2 regions of the Shewanella sp. SM68 genome follow, and region 2 is predicted to be linked to the other one. Evidence: predicted binding sites of a transcription regulator. Region 2 holds the regulator's gene; the other holds the start of a gene.

Region 1 (4,157 bases), on a different contig from region 2:
GGCGACTAGCTAGATGGATCTCACGGGTTTCAGTCATACTCTTCATAAAAACTCACCTTTTGTTTGTGCGCAAACTAATGATGTTAACTCTACGTGGCTTTAAGATTGAATGCAAATAGTTTGCGCGCAAACTAGATGGGGTGGGACAGATCGGATAAGATAGCGTTATGTTTAAATGACAGGCGCTTAAACGTGCAGAATTGCTTACCTCAACATGAGCTAGACGCTACAAAACAGACTCATAGCCAAGCTTCTAGCGATCCACTCTGTTTATCCGATAATGTTTGTTTCGCGTTATATTCTGCGAGCAATGCATTAGTGCGTGCTTATCGGCCTCTACTCGAGGCATACGAGTTAACTTTCCCTCAATATTTAGTGATGCAAACCCTGTGGCGTCAAAACGGCTGTAGCCAAACCCAGCTATCAATGGCGACTAAACTCGATATGGGAACCTTAACGCCCATCGTCAAGCGGTTAGAGTTGAAGGGGTTGATTACGCGATTAGCCTGCGTTGAAGATGAGCGGAAAAAGCTGATCACTCTGACAAGTCAAGGAGAGGGTATCAGGCACGAAGCTCTTGCCTTGAAGCAAACCTTGCTTGATAAAGTGCAGATGGACGCTGAGGCACTCGATTTACTAAGGCGGCAATGTCTTGCCTTGATCGAAGATATACAGTCCTAGATATAAGTTGGTTTATGCATAGTGATGCTATTAACTCAGGGGTTGCACTGATTAATACTTGATTGGCTTAGTTTTTGCTTTAAAACCGTTATTGAGTCTTAGACGCCGAATTTTTGACGATGAATTCTATTTTAAATGCCTTTAATCTTAATCGCAGCAGTGCCAGTATCGCCGATGCCTATGGTGCCAATAGCCAAAAGACGAGCACGGCTAAAACCGATACTACGACAGAAACAAATAAAACGCAGACGGATGCTACCAAACCCGATAAAGGTAAAACCGATGAGATAGCGCTGTCGCCACGGGCGCAACGCGCACAGAAAATTCAATCGATGGCGAAGGATTTTTTTGCCGATGGTCAATTTGGCGTCGCCGATATTCCCGCATTGGTGTCGCGCTTACAAAAAGATGGCATTTTATCGGATGTGCAACTCGAGCGTTTATCGAAAAACGGTATTACAGTGCCGAGCACAACAACGCCGACTAAACAATCGTTGCAAGATTTTTTAGATGATGAAATCAAGTCATTAGCTAAAAAATCACCTAATAATCCTCTTATCAATACCTTAGTTGATGCTAAAAACGTCTTAACCAATATGGATGATGCTCAGTCGCCGGTGCTAGCCCAGAAGGCCACGAAAGTCCTTAGCCAATTGACGGATTATTTGAATTCTGAACCTCCGCTTACGGATGCTCAAAAGCAGCAGTGGCAGGGGCTAAAATCTATGATGCAACTTGCTTCATCTATGGGGGCACATCAATCTGCATCGGGCCAACTCAGTAGTTATCTTGCGCTTGCTAAACGTTAATTCACATCCATAGTGCGTGATAAACACAAATTGTCACGCATTCAACTAGCTGGGTTTAATCAGCAGGTCAAGGCGCAATTTTCAGATAATTGGGCCTAGCTGCAGTTCTTGTTTGTTCTTTTATTTCATCCTAAAAACTATGATCTGGATCATGGACTCCTTACCGTCATTGTAGCCTAATGCTCTACATATTGTGTTTTATGCTTTTAAAATCACTAGATGTAGTGTTAATTTTTAGGCGAGATGGAGAGGAACTGAACAATGCCAGTCGTAATTAAGCGTGATGGTTGCCGCACACCTTTTGATGAAACAAGGATAAGGGATGCAGTGAATGCCGCTGCAAACTCAGTTGGAATAGAGGATGGCGACTATGCAGCGACAGTGGCAGCGTGTATCAGTCAGAGCGTCGCGCCATTAGCTGAAGTCGATATCCACCATCTACAAGATGCAGTTGAGAATTTACTGATGGAAGGGCCGTACAAGTCCCTGGCGCGGGTGTATATCGAATACCGTCACGACAGAGATGTGTGCCGTGAAGCGACCAGTAAACTCAACCTCGAAATCCGTGGTTTAGTTGAGCAAAGCAATGCGGCTTTACTCAATGAAAATGCTAATAAAGATTCAAAAGTCATTCCTACTCAGCGGGATTTACTCGCGGGCATAGTCGCCAAACATTACGCCAAGAGTCATATTTTGCCAAAGGATGTAGTCGCTGCCCATGAAGCGGGCGAGATCCATTACCACGACCTAGATTACTCTCCGTTTTTCCCGATGTTTAACTGCATGTTGATTGATTTAGCTGGCATGTTGACCCACGGCTTTAAAATGGGTAATGCCGAAATTGAAACCCCTAAGTCTATTTCAACAGCGACAGCAGTGACCGCGCAGATCATTGCCCAAGTGGCGAGCCATATCTATGGCGGCACAACTATCAACCGTATCGATGAAGTGTTAGCGCCATTTGTCGCTAAGAGCTACGACAAGCACTACCAAATTGCCCTGAATTGGAAGATCACCGATGCCAAAGCCTTTGCTACGGCACAAACTGAAAAAGAATGTCACGATGCATTCCAGTCTTTGGAATATGAGGTCAATACCTTACACACTGCCAATGGCCAAACACCGTTCGTGACCTTTGGGTTTGGTTTAGGTACGTCGTGGGAATCACGCTTAATTCAGCAATCTATGCTCAAAGTGCGGATGGCGGGATTGGGGAAAAATCGCAAGACTGCAGTATTCCCTAAGCTAGTGTTTGCGATTCGCGATGGTATTAATCATAAAGCGGGCGATTGCAATTACGATGTAAAACAGATGGCGCTCAAATGCGCAACAATGCGCATGTATCCCGACATCCTCAACTACGAGCAAGTCGAGAAAGTGACCGGTTCATTTAAAACCCCAATGGGCTGCCGTAGCTTTTTAGGCACCTATGAAGAAAATGGCGAGCTTGTGCATGAAGGGCGCAATAATTTGGGAGTGGTCAGTTTAAACCTGCCGCGGATTGCCTTAGAAGCCAATGGCGATGAGACTGAGTTTTATCGCATTTTAGATGACAGATTAGTATTAGCCCGTAAAGCGCTGGATACCCGTATTGAGCGACTGAACGGTGTTAAAGCTCGCGTGGCACCTATCCTCTATATGGAAGGCGCCTGTGGTGTACGTTTACGGGCTGATGATGATGTGGCGCAAATCTTTAAAAATGGCCGCGCGTCGATTTCACTCGGTTACATTGGCTTGCATGAAACCATGAATGCACTCTATGGCACCCAAACTCATGTCTTTGATGATGCACAATTAAGGGAAAAAGCCGTTGCTATTGTAGCTTATCTTAAAGCGGCTACCGATGCGTGGAAGGCCGAAACAGGTTATGGCTTTAGTCTGTATAGCACGCCAAGTGAGAGTCTTTGCAGCCGTTTTTGTAAACTGGATGCGAAGCAATTTGGCCTAGTCACAGGTGTGACGGACAAGGGCTATTACACTAATAGTTTCCACCTTGATGTGGAAAAAAGCGTAAATCCTTACGATAAAATTGATTTTGAACAGCCATATCCCGCTATCGCGAACGGCGGCTTTATTTGTTATGGCGAATATCCCAATATGCAGCATAACCTCGAAGCGCTGGAAAACGTCTGGGATTATAGCTACAGCCGCGTGCCTTACTATGGCACTAACACGCCAATTGATGAATGCTACGACTGTGGCTTTACCGGTGAATTTAGTTGTACCAGTAAAGGGTTCACTTGCCCTAAGTGTGGCAATCATGAGCCTAGTCGGGTTTCTGTGACGCGCCGTGTGTGCGGTTACTTAGGCAGTCCTGATGCGCGGCCCTTTAATTATGGCAAGCAAGAAGAAGTAAAACGCAGGATCAAACACTTGTAACACTATTACCTTATTCTGCCTGTTAGACTTATTCCGTGGCATCAAATAGTGCCACGTGATGAGTGTCAGTGTTAAAAGATGAAATGCACTATGAGTGACCATCAATGAATTACCATCAATATTTCCCTATCGATGTGGTCAATGGCCCAGGTACCCGTGCGACCTTGTTTGTCTCTGGCTGTGAGCACCAGTGCCGCGGTTGTTACAACCAAAGCACGTGGGATCCCCGTTCTGGGCATGTGTTTGATAGGACGATGGAAGATAGGATTATTGCCGATCTCAATGATC
Region 2 (4,157 bases):
GCGTTCCGAGTAGAATACCGCGCAACCCTACCTATAAGAATTGGCAGCTGGAGTAAGCAATGCTGAAAAAAGATATGAATATCGCAGATTATGATCCGGAACTGTTTAACGCAATTCAGAATGAAACTCTGCGTCAAGAAGAGCATATTGAGCTGATTGCTTCTGAAAACTACACCAGTCCACGCGTGATGGAAGCGCAAGGTTCACAGTTAACCAATAAGTACGCTGAAGGCTATCCAGGCAAGCGTTACTACGGTGGTTGTGAGTATGTGGACGTAGTTGAAACCTTAGCGATTGAACGTGCTAAACAACTGTTTGGCGCAACTTACGCTAACGTACAACCTCATTCAGGTTCACAGGCAAACAGCGCGGTTTACATGGCATTGTTAAAACCTGGCGATACCGTACTGGGCATGAACTTAGCCCACGGTGGTCACTTGACCCACGGTTCACCCGTTAACTTCTCTGGCAAACTGTACAACATCATTCCTTACGGTATCGACGAGTCTGGCAAAATCGACTACGACGAAATGGAACGTATTGCCTTAGAACATAAGCCTAAGATGATGATCGGTGGTTTCTCCGCCTATTCAGGTATCGTTGATTGGGCAAAAATGCGTGAAATCGCAGACAAAATCGGTGCTTATTTATTTGTCGACATGGCGCATGTTGCCGGTCTTATTGCTGCGGGCGTTTATCCAAACCCAGTACCACACGCGCATGTTGTGACATCTACGACCCACAAAACCTTAGCGGGTCCCCGTGGTGGCGTGATCCTATCTGCTGCTGACGATGAAGACTTGTACAAAAAGTTGAACTCTGCGGTATTCCCAGGCGGTCAAGGTGGCCCATTGATGCACGTTATCGCCGGTAAAGCGGTGGCGTTCAAAGAAGCCCTAGAGCCAGAATTTAAAGTTTACCAACAGCAAGTGGTTAACAACGCTAAAGCTATGGTTGAAGTGTTCCTTGAGCGCGGTTACAAAATCGTCTCTGGCGGAACCAGCAACCACTTAATGCTAGTTGACCTGATTGGTCGTGACTTAACGGGTAAAGAAGCCGATGCCGCCTTAGGTAGCGCTAACATTACCGTGAACAAAAACTCAGTGCCAAATGATCCACGTTCACCCTTTGTGACCTCAGGTGTGCGTATCGGTACGCCAGCGATTACGCGCCGCGGCTTTAAAGAAGCGGAATCGAAAGAGCTGACTGGCTGGATTTGTGACATCCTTGATGATGCGAACAATCCTGCTGTGATTGAACGTGTGAAGGGCCAAGTATTGGCACTTTGCGCACGTTTCCCTGTTTACGGCTAATTTGCCTATGCATCTACGCTTAGTAGATGAAGGGCCGAGATTGACCGCCGACTGACTTGATACTTATCACATCAGGTATTTAGCATCAGGCACTTAACATCAAGTAGTTAACATTAGGTTGTTAAGCTCAGGTAGTTAACCTCAGCCCATAAATAGGATAAAATCCCATGGCCGCATCTTGCGGCCATTTTTATTGGTAAAATCTTAGGCTTAAATCCATTGCGTTTGACTGAGATTTAACAGGTAAAGCCATTAACGCTTTACCACCATTCACTGGCAGGAGGCTCAATGCATTGTCCATTTTGTAGCGCGACAGATACTAAAGTCATCGATTCCCGATTAGTGGCAGAAGGCCACCAAGTGCGCCGTCGCCGAGAATGCACCGAATGTCATGAAAGATTTACCACCTTCGAAGGCGCCGAATTAGTTATGCCTAGGGTGATTAAGCGCGATGGTTCACGCCAACCCTTTGATGAAGAAAAACTCCAAGGTGGCATGTTGCGCGCCGTTGAAAAACGCCCCGTATCTATGGATGAAATAGAGCAAGCACTCAGCAAAATCAAGTCTACTCTGCGCGCCACTGGCGAGCGGGAAGTGCCGTCAGAAATGGTGGGTAACTTAATGATGGAGCAATTGATGAGCCTAGATAAAGTCGCCTACATTCGTTTCGCTTCTGTGTACCGCGCCTTTGAAGACGTGTCTGAATTTGGCGAAGCCATCGCCAAGCTGCAAAAGTAGTCATTGAGTTTTGTCGCCGACAAGGCAGACGTGTACGAGCGATTGGCGTGAAAGCACAAATTTAAAAGACAGGTTTGTAAGACTGGTGAAAGCCGAAACCTTTAACAACAGGGTTGAACATGAGCTTGAACATAAGTTGGTCCGTACTCGATACCCAAATGATGAGCCGCGCGATTCAATTGGCGCGCAAAGGCTTTTACACCACGAGGCCCAATCCCAGTGTGGGCTGCGTTATCGTTAAAGATAATCAAATCATCGGTGAAGGTTATCATCAAAAAGCGGGTGAACCCCACGCCGAAGTGCATGCGCTACGTATGGCTGGCGAACGCGCCCGTGGCGCAACGGCCTATGTCACTTTAGAGCCCTGCAGCCATTATGGGCGCACGCCGCCCTGCGCCTTGGCACTGATCAATATTGGCGTTAAACGTGTAGTAGTGGCGGTGGAAGATCCTAATCCGCAAGTGGGTGGTCGTGGCATTCAAATGTTGCGTGACGCCGGCATTGAAGTGGATGTGGGATTACACCGCGATGAAGCCTATGCCTTGAATTTAGGCTTTATGAAGCGCATGGAATCGGGTTTACCCAGAGTTACGGTAAAATTAGCCGCGAGTCTCGATGGTAAAACCGCGCTGTCTAACGGTGTGTCTAAATGGATAACTGGTCCAGAATCTCGCCGCGACGTGCAGCGATTACGTTTACGTTCTTGTGCACTGGTCACGGGAATTGAAACCATACTGGCGGACGATCCCTCACTCAATGTGCGTTATCAGGAACTTGGCAGCTTAAAAGACCGTCTAACCGAAGCGCAATTACTGCAGCCATTAAGAGTGATACTCGACAGCCGCGCCCGTTTGCCGTTATCGGCCGCCTGCTTGGCTATCGTATCGCCCATACTCTTGGTCTCTACCGTGGCTTATCCCGCAGAGTTTCAAGCACATTTGCCCTCCCATGTGAGTTGCCTCGTGTTACCTGCAATTGCAGGTCGCGTCTCATTGCCTGAACTATTAAGCTATTTAGGCCAAAGCTGTAATCACGTGTTGGTGGAAGCGGGTGCAACCTTAGCAGGCGCTTTTTTAGCAGAGGGGCTGGCCGATGAGTTAGTGCTATATCAAGCGATGAAAATCCTCGGTGGGCATGGGCGTAATCTGCTGCAATTGCCCGATTATCAAACCATGGCACACATTCCTGCACTCACGTTGGTCGATGAGCGCAAAATAGGGCCAGATACCCGTTTAATCTTGAGCGTTAAGCTTGATACTTCTTTATTTAATTAAGTGAGTTAACCATGTTTACTGGGATTATTGAAGCCGTTGGCACCCTGCGCAAACTGGAGCGTAAAGGCGATGATATTCGTCTTACCGTGGCGAGCGGCAAACTGGATTTAAACGATGTACGTCTAGGCGACAGTATTGCTACCAACGGTGTGTGCTTAACGGTTGTGCAGCAATTAGCCGACGGTTATGTGGCTGATGTCTCTGCCGAAACCGTGAGTCTAACCGGCTTTGCTAATTATAAAGTGGGCACTAAGGTGAATCTTGAAAAGGCCGTTACCCCAACCACACGCTTAGGCGGCCATATGGTCAGCGGTCATGTTGACGGTATTGCAACGGTTGAGCAACGCCTAGTGCGTGGTCAAGCTATCGAGTTTTGGTTAGCCGCCCCCGCAGAGCTTGGGCGTTATATTGCCCATAAAGGTTCCATCACCATTGATGGCGTGAGTCTGACGGTTAACGAAGTGGACGGCAGTCGATTCCGCTTGACCATAGTGCCGCATACCGCAGGTGAAACCACGTTAATCGACCTGCAAGCGGGCGATAAGGTGAATATCGAAGTGGATTTAATCGCCCGTTATCTTGAACGCTTGATGAATTATGATGGCAAAGACAGCAAGAGCGGTGGTGTCACCATGGAAATGTTAGCCCGTGCCGGCTTTGTGCGTTAGTGCACAGGAGCAGATTATTTAACTTAAGCTTATCGGCAGCTTAGGTTATTTAGGTATAGAATTTCATAATAACAGCAAAATCATAAGGTCCTACAATGGCGCTGCACAGTATAGAAGAGATCATCGAAGATATTCGTCAAGGCAAAATGGTTATTTTGATGGAT

What was found. Region 2 encodes NrdR, which represses ribonucleotide reductase genes. Its sites were predicted from a motif close to AAACACNANATNTNGTGTTT; they were not measured.
Region 1: the regulator NrdR is predicted to act here: its motif matches at 1,701-1,720, upstream of nrdD (anaerobic ribonucleoside-triphosphate reductase).

Annotation. Positions count from the first base shown of each region.
Region 1 covers NZ_JAKKRU010000003.1:328,656-332,812, forward strand. The annotation lists gene L5M40_RS06985 (NADP-dependent oxidoreductase) at 1-46, opposite strand, end outside; gene L5M40_RS06990 (MarR family winged helix-turn-helix transcriptional regulator) at 193-681, shown strand; gene L5M40_RS06995 (hypothetical protein) at 801-1,490, shown strand; gene nrdD (anaerobic ribonucleoside-triphosphate reductase) at 1,752-3,869, shown strand; gene nrdG (anaerobic ribonucleoside-triphosphate reductase-activating protein) at 3,974-4,157, shown strand, end outside.
Region 2 covers NZ_JAKKRU010000010.1:52,910-57,066, forward strand. The annotation lists gene glyA (serine hydroxymethyltransferase) at 60-1,313, shown strand; gene nrdR (transcriptional regulator NrdR) at 1,602-2,051, shown strand; gene ribD (bifunctional diaminohydroxyphosphoribosylaminopyrimidine deaminase/5-amino-6-(5-phosphoribosylamino)uracil reductase RibD) at 2,171-3,325, shown strand; gene L5M40_RS16080 (riboflavin synthase) at 3,337-3,993, shown strand; gene ribBA (bifunctional 3,4-dihydroxy-2-butanone-4-phosphate synthase/GTP cyclohydrolase II) at 4,089-4,157, shown strand, end outside.